2 regions of the Dactylosporangium sp. CA-139114 genome follow, and region 1 is predicted to be linked to the other one. Evidence: riboswitches for the same ligand, from Rfam matches in the RefSeq annotation. Region 1 holds a riboswitch; the other holds the start of a gene.
The links. Region 1 has a riboswitch for cobalamin ahead of ACQP2P_RS16125 (hypothetical protein). Riboswitches for the same ligand answer to the same signal wherever they lie in the genome.
Positions count from the first base shown of each region.

Region 2: it holds a riboswitch for cobalamin, as region 1 does, so the genes downstream of both, ACQP2P_RS11860 (VWA domain-containing protein) here and ACQP2P_RS16125 (hypothetical protein) in region 1, are expected to answer to the same signal.

Region 1 covers NZ_CP192080.1:3,550,396-3,558,225, reverse strand. The annotation lists gene ACQP2P_RS16145 (TniQ family protein) at 1-522, shown strand, start outside; gene ACQP2P_RS16140 (hypothetical protein) at 583-816, shown strand; gene ACQP2P_RS16135 (hypothetical protein) at 813-989, shown strand; gene ACQP2P_RS16130 (hypothetical protein) at 1,111-2,313, shown strand; gene ACQP2P_RS16125 (hypothetical protein) at 2,435-4,396, opposite strand; gene ACQP2P_RS16120 (hypothetical protein) at 4,539-4,748, shown strand; cobalamin riboswitch at 4,887-5,086, opposite strand; gene ACQP2P_RS16115 (peptidase) at 5,440-6,495, shown strand; gene ACQP2P_RS16110 (hypothetical protein) at 6,519-6,995, shown strand; gene ACQP2P_RS16105 (cell wall anchor protein) at 7,086-7,830, shown strand, end outside.
Region 2 covers NZ_CP192080.1:2,608,444-2,616,273, reverse strand. The annotation lists gene ACQP2P_RS11860 (VWA domain-containing protein) at 1-1,750, opposite strand, end outside; cobalamin riboswitch at 1,808-1,932, opposite strand; gene ACQP2P_RS11855 (hypothetical protein) at 2,035-2,904, shown strand; gene ACQP2P_RS11850 (hypothetical protein) at 3,026-3,811, shown strand; gene ACQP2P_RS11845 (hypothetical protein) at 3,886-4,254, shown strand; gene ACQP2P_RS11840 (hypothetical protein) at 4,579-5,112, shown strand; gene ACQP2P_RS11835 (hypothetical protein) at 5,140-6,243, opposite strand; gene ACQP2P_RS11830 (hypothetical protein) at 6,446-6,883, opposite strand; gene ACQP2P_RS11825 (phosphodiesterase) at 7,007-7,771, opposite strand.

The DNA.
Region 1 (7,830 bases):
CGGCTACGGCGCCGACGCCACGCGACGTTCCGGTACGCCTACACCACCGCGGCGCGACTGACCCGCAACTGGCGCCCCTACGCCCCAAACCTACGAACCGCCCCCGAGGCAATCAGCGTGCGCTGGCAGGCCCGCGCCGCACACCTCAACCGGCCCGACACTGACAATCTGGTCCGCTACCCCGAAACCATCTCCCTCGCCGACCTCCTCAGCACGCTGCCCTGGCCAGCCGACGCCGCCGAAATCCTCACCAAACCAATCATCGCCGCCCCCGTCCATCTCCTGCTCCAAGCCGCCCACGCCCTCAACCACCCCACACCACGCGAGCTCCTCGAACGGGGCCACCCACTCTGCCGGTGGGCCGGCGTCCCGCTACGCCCGGGCTACTGGTGGAACGAACAAGGACCCGAACCCGACCGGACTGCGTACTTCACACTCACGCGAGCCAAAGCAGCGCGACCCGCTGAAAAAAGATCAGAACCACCGAGATGGAACCCGCCAAAGGCGTCTCAGCCAAGTTGATCCGTACCTGCTCCCCAGCAGCAACCGGATCAGGTTCATTGCGAACCAACAAGTGGGTTGATGGGAACCACGGTCCTGTACGCGCCAGGCTGGCGGGTCGAATCTGCCGTTTTCGATCGCGACGGCACCGGCGAGCGTACCTGGAACCGTGCTATCGACTCGGATGGCGTCGAGTACTGGCGGACCACCAGCGGATTGCAGGAACTGCTGCACCGCCACGGACTCGACATGGGCGACCTCACCCTGGCACAGGCGCCCCCGCGGCTGACCGATCCGGACGACGCCTGCGAATGACGTCGTCCGACCGCACCGGGCTGCCGGCCCGCGTGGCCGCGATGCTGGCCACCCCAGGGCCGCCGCCGACCGCCAGCGGCTGGTCGTACGAGCTGAAGTTCGACGGAAGGCGACGGGTTCCCGAAATCCTGCGGGTCCTCCCGATGGAACCCATCGCGCACTTCGACCTTTGACGTGGCGAGTACCGCAGGTTCCCGTCAGGCGATCCGCCGCCTCGAGACCCATATCGGTCTCCGTGAGCTGGTTCTGTGTCGCATCTCGTAAAGTGATGCATCGGCCAGCGACCGACGCCACGTGGTCCGCTGCCGTCCACAGGTCGGATCATGTGCCGTCGCGGAGGTCACCGTCGCCCTGGACAATGCCATCACCGACGTCACTCGGCGGCGACTTCTCGCGGGTCTGCCGCAGGTCTGTGCCCGGGCGCCGAGCGGTCGCCGGATGTTCCTTGAGCCACAGCAGACCTTCTGGAGCGGTGCACTACCAGAGCCGGACTTCTTGGCCCGACTGTACGACCTCGAGGCGCTGCCGAGCCACGATTCCCGCTACACCACCGCGTTCCAGGACTTCGTGCAGCACCGCATGGCTAACGACGACTGGGACGACGACTGGGTCTTCACCGATCGCCGGCTCGGGCTGGCCGACAGTGACGAGAAGCTGCTGCTGTTCCTGGCCGAAATGCTGCACCCTGCTGTCCGAACTGATCTAGACGAGGTTGAACGGATTCGCGACTTCGTGAACGGTGTGCTCGTCCACGATGGCTACGAGCTCGTGCAGGTCACCGCGATCAGCGGCGCTCCGGTCTTCGCTCCGCGCCGCATCGGGGCCGGGGTCCGCGGGACTATGAAGAACCTCATCTTTGCCGCGATCGGCCCGAAGCCGAAGATCGTCATCACCGACGCTCTCAACAACGACCTGCGGATCACCGGCAACGTCCAGAACTGCCTCATGTACGACCGGCCGCTGCCCGCCCACGGCCTCACATGGAGCGACCTGACCTCCTGGTGGGCTGAGCAGCAGGGCATGGGCGGCGCATCCGACCACGATGTGTCTCTCAGCCTGTATCAGCGTCTCAACGCGTCGCTCGGCGACAACGACGCCGAGCGACGGATCCTGCGAACCTACACCAACCGTTACGTCCGCCTCGGCCCGGACATCCCGGCGCTGATCCCGCAGGTGTATCTGCACTACGACCCGTACACCCGCAGCCAGTACCCGCCCGGACAGGCGCCCTTGCAGCGGCAGCGCATGGACTTCCTGATGCTCCTGCCCCATCACGCCCGGGTGGTCATCGAATGCGACGGTCCGCACCACTACGCCGACGACGATGGCCGCGCCAGCCCTCGGCGGTACGCCGACATGATGGCCGAGGATCGCGAGTTGCGGCTGGCCGGCTACGAGGTCTACCGGTTCGGCGGCGTCGACCTCGTCGACCACTCCTCCACGGCCGAGCGCCTTAACACCTTCTTCGACCGGCTCGCCGCTCGGCACGCCAACTGACCACCACTCGCGAACGCAACACATACTTCCGGCTGAAAGTCCACTGTGGATGCGCGGGAAGTCGGATCGATAGGCTGCTGATGCCTGCCGTCGGGTTCGGCGAATGGGTGCCGCGGGGTGGCTACGGCATGATCGGATCACGTCCGTGCGCTGGAGCGGCAGCCGCGAGGTAGTGCATGGCCGTGCTTTTCGACAGACCGAACAGACGCATCAGCATCAGCGGGTCGGCTGACTGGGTCGCCTCGTACAAGATGCGGTCGGCGCGCAGCTGTGCGGGGCCGAGCCCGAGCGGCGGGAAGTGGCGCACGATCGCGGTGCGACTGATTTGTGGGTTGAGCGGGTCGAGGGCGGTCAGCCGAGTCACAAAGAGATACGGGTTGGTACTCGTGGGCCACCTCCGCATGCGCTCCCGTAACCATGCGCCGATCAGGTCTTTAGTGGTCTCGTCAATCACGAGGTGGTGGGTCCGGCCGCCGCGGCGATGGATGGTGAGTCGCCATCGCACCCGGTCGAGGTGGTCGAGGCGGATGTCGCGGAGTTCCTCGACCTGCAGGGCGTGCAGTGCCACAAGCGCGACGACGGCTCGGGCCATGGTGTTGGGAACCCGGTCGAGCAGGCCGCGGAGCCGGTCGGACGGGATCGGCCGGACGAGCGGTCGAGCGTGGCGGCCGCGGACGTTGCGGGTCGGGTCGGTGAAGATGCGCCGACGATGGCGTAACGCCTGGAACAGCGATCGCAGGCCGGTGCGCTGGAGTTGGATGGAGCCGCGGGGATGGGCGGCGAGCGCGGCGTCGATGTCGTCGCGCGTGATCGCGGTGAGCGACGGGAACAGGGGCGCCCAGTCGATCAGCACCGGCAGGGTGTGATGCAGGTAGATGTGGACGGCAGCCCAGGACCGTGGTGGGGTGCCGTGGGGTCCTGGGGTTCGCAGAGATTGGGTCCAGGTGGCGACGTCGGCCTGGTACGCCGGCGGGACGGCGGCTTGGAGGCGGCGGGCGGCGCGCTCGTGCGCGTCCGTGCGTGGCTGCCGGTCGTCGATCAGCAGGCCGTGCGTGGCGAGGAACTGCACCACCCGGGCGGCGGCACCGGCGCGGTGCTCGCGTGCGGCGTTGACGACGTCGCTGCGGCGGATCGGTGCTGCGGTCCCGAGCCAGGACGCGATCAGGCGCAGCACGCGCAGGGCGTCGCGGCGGGCCCGGTCCGGCCAGCGGTGCGCTCGTGCGGCCACGGGCGCGGCGGGAAGTCGCTCGGACGGCCACAGCGGCGCCAGCATGTCCTCCGGGTCGTCGCGGAACTCGCCGCGGATCTGCTCGACGTACCACCACAACAGCTCCCGGCCCTCGGCGAACAGGAACGCCATCCGCTCTCGGGGTCCGGACCCCCGGGCGCCTTTGCCGCGCACCACGAACCGGCCCCACTGGCCGAGCTCCCAGTGCACGTCGCCGATGCGCACGGCGCACAGTTCGGCCGCACGGACCCCGGACAGGTAGGCGATCTTCGCCATCACGTAGTCGCGGACCGCGACGTGGTACTTGCGCGCCTGCGGCAGCGCGGCCCGCCACGCGGCGAAGAACTCGAGCATCGCCCGCCGCGACGGCGGCACTCGCAGCCCGAAGTCGCCGCGATGCCGGGGCCGGTTGAACGTGTCCACCGGCGACACCACGGCGGCGCCGAACCGTTGCATGATCTCGCCCGCGTACCGCTGCTCGAGGAACGCGAAATAGCTGTCGATGTTCAGCAGCTTCTTGCGCATCGTCGCCGGAGCCCGCCGGCCCGGGCCGACGAAGTACTGATCGAGCCGGCCCGGCGTCAGTTGCCACGGCACGCACTCGTAGAAGTCACAGACCTCGATCACCGGGCGGATCAGCTGCTGCAACGTGGTCCCCGCCAGCCCGGCGACGTCCCGCGCCCACGTGTACTCCGCCAGGCTGTCCTGGTACAGCGCCTGCTCGTCCTGCGGGCTGCTGCCCGACCGGGCCCGCCGCTGCAAGGTGACGACGTCGGCCAGTCCGCCCGGCTCCGCCCGCGGACTGCTTGCGCGCCCCGGCCGCCGGGCGGCCGGCACGGACCTCACGTGCACCACGAATCCGTGATATCGGCTACCAGCTCTCGGAATCCAGGAGGAGCTCGCGGATTCACCCGTCGGTGCGCCACCGCTGAATCACACTGCTGTAGTTCTCGATCATCCCTTTGCACAGGTCAGGGGCGGTCGTAGCGTCGGGCGCATGGGTGTGGTCGGAGCGTGGGAGACCCGAGATCGCCGATGGCGGGTGGAGGTCGGCGGCGTCGGCGCCATCGCGTGGTATCGGCTCATCGGTCCAGACGGCGATGCCAGGAATCTGCCGAGCCTGAGCGCCCTGAGCGCCGCTCTTGGAGCGGCTGGCCTCGACCTGGCCGAGCTGCGCGAGGCCCACGGCGTCGACACCGCCGCCTGATTCTGGGTCGTCCATCGCCGGGCGGATCGCCACTGAGCCGGAGCTGCAGGGACGACGCCGCAGGGGAACGGCACACGCCGTCACCTGCCGTTGGCGTCGGCCGTCCCGCGCGGCCTCCGACCACCGCCCACCCCCGGTCGGGTGCACGGTGCGCTGGCAGGTCTTCGGACTCGCGGGCCTGACCTTCCGGTCGCCTACTGACCGTCGCTTCCCAGACCCCTTCGGGTCCAGTGCTTCGTTGACGGCGTTCGTTCCCACTTACCGCTGCGGGGCAGTCCCGGAATCACACCGGGTTCCCTGTTGCCACGACCAACCTCACCGAGGCCCGGCCTGACCAGGTGCGGGCAACACCGCATCTGGGTGGCATCGAGAAAGCGAAACACCAGATGTCGTGTCGGCGTGTCGTCATCGCCACACCCGGTCGGTAGGGATTGACGCCGCGACGCCACATCGACAGACTGACGGTCACAACTGCATAGCCGTGCGTTGATGGGGGAAGTCCGGTTGAAGTCCGGCGCTGGCCCGCAACGGTAGACGACCCGCACACCCGTGGTGGTCGTGAGCCCGAGTACCTGTCTGCGCGCGTTGGTTCTGTACCTCCCTACCCGTCGTGGCCCACGGGTCGGAGCCGCCGGGCATCCCGTTTCCGTCCGGTTTCTCTCGACTGCCAGGGCCGGAAAGGCACCGCCTGATGGCAGTCCGCCGGCACCGCGCACGCACCCTCCTCACCGGGGTGCTCACCGCGCTCGCTCTCTCCACCGTCCTGCTCAGCGTCGCCACCGCGCCTGCCGCGGCCGCCACCCCGCCGACCCTCAACCGGCCCGACGCGGCCGCCGGGTGGCTGGCCCGCCAGCTCGTCGACGGCGAACGGTTCGAGGTCGTCTTCGACGGCGTCGCCTACCCCGACCAGGGCCTCACCATCGACGCCGTCCTCGCGTTCGCCGCTGCGAAGGTCGCCGACACCAACGCGACCAAGGCCACTACCTGGCTCGCCCGTCCGGAGATCCTGACCGGATACATCGGCGACGGCACCGAGGCCTACGCCGGCGCCACCGCGAAGCTCGCCCTCGCCGTGCAGGTGCGCGGCGGGAACCCGGCCGCGTTCGGCGGCGTCGACCTCATCACCCGGCTGCGCGGGCTGCAGGCGCCGTCGGGCCGGTTCTCGGACCGGTCCGCGTTCGGTGACTACAGCAACCAGTTCACCCAGGCGTTCGCGCTGCTCACGCTGGGCCGCACTACCGGCGGGGCGCCTGCCTCGGGCGCGGCCTACCTGGCCGGCACGCGGTGCGCGGATGGCGGGTACCCGCTCTACTTCGACCAGCCCACCTGCACCAGCGACGTCGACGCGACCGCCCTGGCTGTGCAGGCGCTCCTGGCCGTCCACCGCCCCGCCGACGCCGCCCCGGCGATCGCCTGGCTGGTGTCGAAGCAGGCCGCCGATGGCTCCTTCAATAACGGCTCCGGTGTGGTGAACGCGAACAGTACCGGTCTGGCCGCGCAGGCCCTCGCCGTCGCCGGCCGGCCCGTCGCCTGGCTGAAGGCCCGCGGCTTCCTGCTGACCTTGCAGGTCCGCTGCACCGGCCCCGCCGCCAATCGCGGCGCGATCGCCTACACGACGGCCGGGTTCGACCCGGCCACCGCCGTGCGGGCCACCGCACAGGCTGTCCCCGGCCTCACCGGGTCCGGGCTGGCGACCCTGTCCGCCGCCGGGGCCCGCCCGGCCGCGCCCGTGCTGGCCTGCCCATGACCACTGTCCATGTTGGAGGGACGATGAGGTCTACCCTGCGCCGCGCCCTGTCCACCGCCCTCGCCGCCCTCGGCGTCACCGGGGCCCTCGTGCTCGCCGAACCGGCCCCCTTGGCGGCGCACGCCGCGGCGTGCGCCCCGTCGACCGGCGTGACGGTCGTCGTCGACTTCGGCTCCCTCGGCGGCGGCGTCGTTACCAGCTGTTTCGCCGGTGACCCGGCGACCGGGCTGGCGTCGTTGACCGGGTCCGGGTTCACCGTCACCGGCACCCAGCGCTGGGGCCTGGCGTTCGTGTGCCGGATCAACGGCCAGCCGACCGCGGCGACCGAGCCGTGCGTGAACACCCCGCCCGCCTCGGCGTACTGGTCGTACTGGCACGCCACCCCCGGCGGCGCCTGGACCTACAGCAGCCTCGGCGCCTCCTCCTACAACCCGGCGATCGGCACCGTCGAAGGCTGGCGCTTCGGCTCCGGCCAACAGCCTTCCATCACCGCCCCCTGACCATCACCCATTCGACCCGGGCGCGGTGCCGCGGCACGACCTGCCGCGGCACCGCATCCCCGGCCCCACCCGGGAAGGCAACCCCTCGACATGCGTCCGCGCCCCTCCCGCAGCGCCGCTGCCGTCCTCGCCGCCACGCTCACCGCCGCGCTCGCCGCCACCGCGGGCGCTCTCGCCGCGCCGAGCCCGGCGCAGCAGGCGGCGGCCCGGGACGCGGCGACGTGGCTGACCACCCAGCTCGAGGACGGGGTGCTGACCAACTTCGGCATGCCCGACATCGGCCTCACCATCGACGCCCTCCTCGCCCTGCGCGCGACCGGCGTCGCCCCCGCCGTCGCGGACCACGTCGCCGACCAGGTCGCCGCGAACGCCGCCGCGTTCTCCTTCTACGAGATCGACGGCGACGGCGACGGCGACGGCGACCTCGACCGGATCGTCGACGCCGGCTCCACCGCGAAACTCCTCCTCGCCGCCGAGGCAGCCGGGCGGGACCCGAAACACTTCGGCGGTCTCGACCTCGACGCCCAGACCCGCGCCCTCATCGCCACGTCCGGCCCGCACCAGGGCCGGGTCCGCGACACCACCCCCGAGGTGTACGGCGGCGACGCGTCCAACACCTTCGACCAGTCCCTCGCGATCCTCGGCCTGACCCGCTCCGGCGGCGCCCCCGCCGACACGATCACCTACCTGATCCGGCAGCAGTGCCCGGCCGGCGGGTTCCGGCTCAACCCCGACCCGGCCGGGACCGCGTGCAGCAGCGACGACGTCCCGGACGTCGACTCGACCGCGATCGCGGTACAGGCCCTCCTCGCCGCCGGTCTCGCCCCCGGCGCCG
Region 2 (7,830 bases), 940 kb from region 1:
CCACGCCGACCTCGTGGCTCGCGGTCGGCTCCAGCACCAGCGTGGCGTCGTGGCCGCGGAACGAGACCATCCCGACCTTGTCCCGGCGCTGGTACGCGTCGCGCAGCAGCGACAGGATCGCCGTCTTGACCACGCCCATGCGCTGCCGGGCGGCCATGGAGCCGGACGCGTCGACGACGAACAGCACCAGGTTCGCCTCACGGCCGACCTTGACCGCCTCGCGCACGTCGCGGGCCTCGGCGCGGCTCGACCCGCGCAGCGCGGCGGCGCGGATGGTGTCGGGCACGTGGATGCTCGTGAGCTTGCCGCCGAGCGGGGCGCGGGAGCGCACCACGCGGCCGTGGCGGGACAGGGCGGGCGAGCGGCGGCCGGCGTGCGCCCCCGCCTCGCGGTTCGCCCGGCCCGCGATGCTGAGCAGCTTCGGTTTGTACGGCACCCCGGCGAACGCCAGCTGCCCCGGCGCCCCGACGCTCGCGCCGGACGGGTCCCCCGCGTCCCCCGCGCCCACGTCCGCCGTGTCCGATTCGCCCCGCGAATCGGATTTGTCGGTAACGGGACCATCGTTCGGCTCGACCGGCGGCCGCTGCTCGGGCGCGACCGGCGGCGGCGGGTCCCCGGCCCCGGCCCGCTCCGACTCCGGCGAGTCGGGCATGTCCGAGATATCCGTCGGGCTGGGCGGAACCGGGTCATCGTCCGGGGGCGGGCCGCCGTCGCCGGGAGGCGGGTCCTCGTCCGGCCCGGCCTCCTGCTCGAGCACCTCTTCGAGGCGGTCGCGGTCGGCCCCCGGCGGGTCGAGCGGGTCCCGCCGGCGCCGGTGCGGCAGCGCCAGCCGGGCCGCGTCGCGCACGTCCGCCTTCGTGACCACGCTCCGCCCGTGCCAGGCCGCGAGCGCGACCGCCGTGCGGGCCACCACGATGTCGGCCCGGAGGCCGTCGACGCGGTACGCCAGGCAGATCCGCGCGATCCGGTCGAGCTGCGCGTCGGGCAGGGCCACCGCCCCGAGCCGGGCCCGGGCGCTGACGATCCGCGCGGCCAGGGCGGCGTCCTCGGCCACGTAGCGCCCGGCGAACGACGAGGGGTCGGCCTCGTACGCCAGCCGCCGCCGCACGACCTCGGCCCGCGGCGCGGCCTCCTGCGGCGCCGCGACCCCGACGACGAGCCCGAAACGGTCCACGAGCTGCGGCCGGGGCTCGCCCTCCTCGGGGTTCATGGTGCCCACGAGCAGGAAGCGGGCCGCGTGCTTGACCGACACGCCGTCGCGCTCGACGTGCGCGCGGCCCATGGCGGCGGCGTCGAGCAGCAGGTCGACGAGGTGGTCGGGCAGCAGGTTGACCTCGTCGACGTAGAGGACCCCGCGGTGCGCGGCGGCGAGCAGGCCCGGCTCGTAGGCCTTCACCCCGTCGCCGAGGGCCCGCTGCAGGTCCAGGGTGCCCACGACCCGGTCCTCGGTGGCCCCGACGGGCAGCTCGACCAGGGCGGACCGGCGGCGTTGGGTGCCCGCGCCGGGAGTGTGCGGGCCGTCCGGGCACTCGGGGTCGGGCGCGGCCGGGTCACAGGCGAAGCGGCAGCCGGCGACGACGTCGACCTCGGGCAGCAACGCGGCCAGGGCCCGCACGACGGTGGACTTGGCGGTGCCCTTCTCGCCGCGGACGAGCACCCCGCCGATGGCCGGCGAGACCGCCGTGAGCAGCAGCGCGAGGCGCAGATCGGCCAGGCCGACGACGGCCGAGAACGGATACGGCGGGGTCACGGGCACTCTTCCCTTCGGCGGGTCCGCGCCCGCGAGGCGGCTGTTGCGAGCGGCCGGAGTCTCCTGACTGCCGGTTCCGCGCCGCCCCTCGCCCGCCCCGGCCGTCGCCGGCCGTGGTCCGTGCTGAGGTGCGACTCCCCGGTCACAGTGGCGGGACCGTCCCGGACTCGCACCGGGTTCCTCCGCATACCGCTCGCCCGCCATCGTGTCCCACCGGCCACCGGCACGTCAACGTGGCGCGGTGTGACCCTCACGATCCGCACCGGCCGGCCGATGGGACGGGCATGCGGCGCGTCCTGGACTCGGCCGCGCAGACCCTGCTGTGCGCGCTCCTCGTGGCGGTCGCCCTGATCGCCGCGACGCCGCCGCGGCTGCCGGGGCTGGCCCCGGAGACCTCGGTGGCGCCGCCGGGCACGCGGGCGATGTGGCTGTGGGAGCACGACGATCCCGGGCCGGTCGTGGACTGGGCCGCGGCCAACGGGGTGCGAGCGCTGTTCGCGTACTACGACCCGCGCACCGACGACACCGCACGGCTGCGGCGCCTGCGGGAGCTGTGCGACGCGGCCGGCATCATGCTCGACGCGCTCGGCGGGGAGCCCGGCTGGACGACCGACCACGCCACCGCGCTGGCCTGGGCCGAGGGCGCCGCGGCCACGGGCCTGTTCCACGGGCTGCACCTGGACGTCGAGCCCTACCTGCTGCCCTCCTGGAGCCAGGACCAGGCATCACTGGTACCGCAGTATCTGTCACTGCTCGACGAGACGGCCACGGCCACGGACCTGCCGCTCGAGGCCGACGTGCCCTTCTGGCTGCCGACCGTGACCCTCGCCGGCGGGGTGAACCTGGCCGACGCCGTGCTCGCCCGCGTCTCCGGCGTCACGGTGATGAGCTACCGCAACACCGCCACCGGCGCCAACTCGATGGTCGGGGTCGCCGACGACCTGCTGCGGCGGGCCGGGCGGGTCGCCAAGCCGGTGCGCCTGGGCGCGGAGACGCAGGCCCTGGGCGACTGCGCGTACTGCACCTTCCACGGCACCACCGCCGGTCAGCTGCACCGGACCCTGGCCGCGGTCGACTCCGCCGCCCAGCGGTACCCGGCGTTCGCGGGCATCGCGGTGCACCAGTACGAGTCCTGGGTCGCCCTGAGCGGCTAGGCCCCCCGGGAACCCGAATCGACCCCGGCCGAACCGGAGGTGAACCACGACCGGCCTCAACCCGCCCCGTCCGCCGCCGATCAGCCGGTCGACAGCAGTCGTCATGGGAAGGACCCCTCCGATGCGCCGTACCGCCTCCATCGCCCTCGCCTGTGCCGCCGGCGCGGCCGCCATCGTTCCCGCGGCGGCCCCGGCCTCCGCGGCGGCGCCGGACTTCGGGCTGGTGGTGCCGGTGCTCGCGCCGATGCTGCCGGGCCAGACGGGGTGGGTGGGCACCATGTGGGCCGCGACCAGCGACGTCTGCGACGTGAAGGTGACCGCGAGCGGCGCCGGCGTGACGGTGAAGTACCCGGCCAACACCGCGGCCTACTCGTCGCTGTCGAAGGGCGACTCGCTGGCCAAGGGCCACGTGGACTACGCCGCGTTCAACGTCGCGCTCGCCGCCGGCAGCCCGCTCGCGCTCGTGCCGCTCAAGCTCGACTACACCTACACCGCGAAGGCCGACGGGGCGACGTCCTGCACCGGCACCCCGCGCTCCGGCTCCGTCACCGCCACGCTCCCGGTCGTCTCGGTCACCGGCGACGCCGTGGTGCAGAAGACAACCCAAGTGACCGTGCCGAAGGCGACCCCGGTCTGGTCGCAGCTGGTCTTCCAGTCCCGCAAGGCCGGCGTCGACAACCTGCAGATCACGGTCGCGGGCGCGCCGAGCGGCCTGGTTGTGTCCTACCCGGCCGAGCGTTCCTACACCGCCCTGAACAAGGGCACCGGCCTGGCCGTCGGCACCGACGACTTCGCCGCCGTCAAGTTCGACGCCACCAACGTGGCCGCCGGCACCTACAAGCTCACCGTCAAGCTCTCCTACGGCAGCACGACCGACTCGAACGACCTGACGCTCGTCGTCGCCTGACGCCCGGGCCGGCCGGTGCCCGCGCGGCGCCGGCCGGGCCGCCGTCGTTGTTCCACAGAGAGGTGGGAACGCTTGTGATCCGCTCCCGTGCCCTGCTCGCCGCGGCCACCCTGGCCCTCACGGCGGGCCTTTGCGCGTGCGGCAAGTCCGGGAACCCGGCCAAGACGGAGATCCAGGCGCCGAAGCCGTCGCCGTCGGCCTCGCTGACCCAGGACCGCCGCGAGACCATCTTCCTCGACGCGACCGCGCAGCACCTCTGCGCGGTGCAGTCGCAGGTGTACACCGACCCGTCGGCGATGGCCTCGGCCTACGCGTCCCGCCCCGTCTACACGGACCTCACCGCGGCGCAGGTCGACGCGTTCCAGCAGCAGGTCATCAGCGACCCCGCCTTCGCCGACCGGCTGACCCGGCGCATCCAGGCCACCTGCGGCACGGCCAGGTAGACCCCGCACACGAGAAGCCCCGCGACACGAGGGGGGAGGAGTGTCGCGGGGCCGGCTCATCTATGTATGCATATCGAGAGCGTTCTCGAGGTAAGCGGTGCGAGGACCCCGTCGCGGCGATCCCTTCAGTGGTGCTGCGGTCAGCATGCGGGACGGCACTTGGCGGGGACTTGGCGCGCACTTGCGCCGATGTGTCACGCACGCGACAGGGCCCCGCGCATCGACCGGGTCACGTATGTTGCCAGCCGTGAGCCGCGACGAACTCGACCTCGACTCGCTCGCGCCCGAGCCCGTGGTGCCGGCCGACCCGCGCCGGGCCGCGGCGTGGGCCGCGGGGATCGCGGGCTGCGCGGTGCTGGTGCTGTTCGTGCTGCTCACGAGCGATCTGGTGTTCGGCCGGACGGTCGGGCTGGCGGCCCGGCCGGGATCGGGGACCGCACGGCCGCCCCGGCGCTCGCCGCCGCGCTGGCCGACGACGTCCTCGGCGACCAGGAGGCGCTCGGGGCGGCGCCGTTCAGCGCGGCGTACCTCAGCGCCGACGGACGGCCCCTGCTGGTCTGGGGCGGCACCGGGCGGGCGGTCCAGCGGGCCGACGACGCGGCGCTGCTGCGGACCCTGCGTGAGCGGACGCTGCGGTTCGTGCCGGAGCCCGGCGGCGGGACGACGGCCGACGCCGACCCGGGACCGGACCGTGGCCGGGCGACGTGCACCGACCTGCGCCGCCACGGGTCCGGGTACGCGGTGTGCGCCTGGACCTTCGGCGCGGCCGCCGTGGGCGTGCTCGTGGTCGACGGGCCCGACGACGACCCGGCCGCGACGCTGCGCCGGGTCCTGGACGCCGTCGTCGTGCGGCGCTGAGCGTCCGCGGCGGCTGGGGCCGGCCGTCTAGAGCATCGCCTCGAGGGTCAGGCGCTCGGCGGCGGCCGCGCGGACCTGCGGGGTCTCGATCGGGTCGTCGCGCAGGTAGGCGACGCGGCGCTCGAGCTTCTCGTCGAGCGGGACGCGGCGCACGGCGATGAGGCGCACGTCGGCCTCGCAGTCCCACAGGCCCTCGGTCAGCGCGCCCGCGCACGCGTCCGGCTCCAGTTCCAGCCGGGCGCGCAGGTAGGCGGCGCGCTCGTACGAGTGCGGGCTGAACCACAGCGAGCGGATGCGGGGCAGCGCCTGGCGGGCCGCGTCGCCGCCGACCCGGGCGAGGCCGTCGGCCAGGCGGTCGTAGCCGCACATGTCGTCCTCGCGCCGGTCGAGCCAGTCGAGGCCGGCCAGCAGCGCCGGGCCGTCGGACTCGTCGCCGCGCTCGGCGAGCACGCACAGGGCGCTCCAGTACTGCCCCGAGGCCGGATCGGCCACGACCCGCCGGGCGGCCGGCAGCGAGTCGACCGCCGGCTCGGCCCGGCAGCCGAAGTCGTCGGCGGCGCTCAGCAGCTCGCCGAGCCCGCTCAGCGGCTCGGGCCCGTGCGCCACGGCGGCGTGGATGCGCTCGTCGCGGCCGGCCCAGTCGCCCCAGGGGGCGCCCGGCGGCAGGTGCAGCGGGCGGCCGGCGCTGGCGAGGCGGTCGGCGGCGACCGGGAGCAGGTCGTCCCACCAGTTCGCGGGCCACGCGGCGGCGATGGTGCCGAGGGCCTCGCGCCAGTAGGGGCCGATCCGGACGTACCGCCGCAGAGTCTCGACCATGTCCTCGGACCCGGCGCGGCCCAGCGCCTCGGCGACCCGCAGGACGTGCGTGAACTCCCCGCAGTCGTCGTCGGCGGTGTAGAGCCGGGCGATGATCGGCCCGATCGGCAGCTCCAGGTCGCGGACCAGGCGGGCGAGGTAGACCCCGCGGTCGTCGAGGGGCAGCCAGCGATGGTCGCGGCGGATGCAGGCGTACACCAGCTCCGGCGCGGCCGGGTCCTGTCTGGCCCGCACCGCGCCCCGCCCGAGTCCGCGCTGCAGCGCGCCGGCCCGGGTCCGGGTGGGCAGGTAGTGCCAGTCGTCGTCGAGGCTCATGGCGTCCCAGTCTGCGACGGTTGCGGCCGCAGCGCCGCCGAATTCCGGTCCCGAACCTGCTTGACACCTGACACCGGACCACGTCCTCGCTGCTCAGCAGCGCGCCCAGGGGCCGGCGTGAGTCCGGACACGACGCGGCGCCGGCCGGCGGAAGTCCCGCCGGCCGGCGCCGTGAGCGCTGGCACCCCCCGAGAGGGGCCGGTTAGGCGCTGGCGTCGTCGAAGCCGTTGCCGAGGAAGCTCTGCAGCCGCGACGTGATGCTCTCCAGGCTCGAGCCCGCCGACGCGGCGCCGAAGCCGGACTCGCCGAAGCCCGCCTCACCGAAGCCGGCGTCGGTGCCGTCGGCCTCGCCGAAGCCCGCCTCGCCGGTGCTCTCCTGGCCGTAGGCCATGAGCGAGTGGCTGTCCTCGACCTCGGTGTGCTCGTAGTGCGTGTACTCGGTGATCTCGTAGTGGTTGCCCGCGGCGTCCGTGTACTCGATGTGCTTGAGCTGCTCGAACTCCTCGTGCTCGTAGCTGTGGTGGTCCTGCTCGAGGATGCCGTACTGCGACTGGTGGTCCAGCTCCTGGCCCTGGCCGGAGTGGGCCGCCTCCAGGGAGGCGGTCTCGTGGCCCGCTTCGTACTCGCCGTACTCGCTCATGGGGGTGGTTCCTCTCGGGTGCGTCTGTATGGGGTGCTGCGCTCATCTGCTGCATTCACGGTACGGGCCAGCCGCGACGCCCCAAATCCCGGAAACGTGCCACGCGAGGTCGGCTCAACGGCCTCAATACGCGATCACGGGCGCACCCGTGTGGCTCACCTGCACCAGGTGGGTCACGCACTCACTGCCCTCGAGCCGGTGCAGCAGGAACGCGGACGGTTCGGGGACGAAGGCGACCGGGCGGCCCTCCCGCATCCCGAGGTCCACCTGACGGTACGTGCTGGGCGCGACACTCAGGATGGTCCCGGCGAACCCGGCGGTCACGACGCGGTGCAGGTGTCCGGCGAGCACCCGGACGACGTGCGGGTGGCGGCGCAGCACCTCGGCGAGCTCGGGCCCGTCGACGAGCCGGATGGCGTCCATGCCCGGGATGCCGACCCGGACCGGCGGGTGGTGCAGGCAGACGAACGCGGGCGCCCCGCCGTGCCGGCCGAGCGTGTGGTCGAGCCATTCGAGCTGCTCGGGGCCGAGGATGCCGGCGTCGCCGAGCTCGGGGCGCAGGGAGTCGAGCACGACGACGCTGAAGTCCGGGTACTCGGCGACGTACGAGGTCCGCTCGAGGCCGAACGCGGCCTGCAGCGCGGCCCGGCCGTCGTGGTTGCCGGGGACGAGGTGGATCGGGACCGGGAAGTGCCCGATGAGCTCCTTGAGCACCTCGTACTCGTCCGAGCGGCCGTGGTCGACGAGGTCGCCGGTCACGATGACGCAGTCCGGGCGCGGCTCCAGGGCGAGCACGCGGGTCAGGGCCCGGTAGAGCCCGCGGGCGGGCTCGGCGGACAGGGCGCCGGTGGTGATGTGCGGATCGCTGAGATGCGCGATGAGCGGCATGCCGGCCATTTTGCGCCTGCACGCGAGCGGGCGGGGAGGCTCCAGGGGGTGAGCCTTCC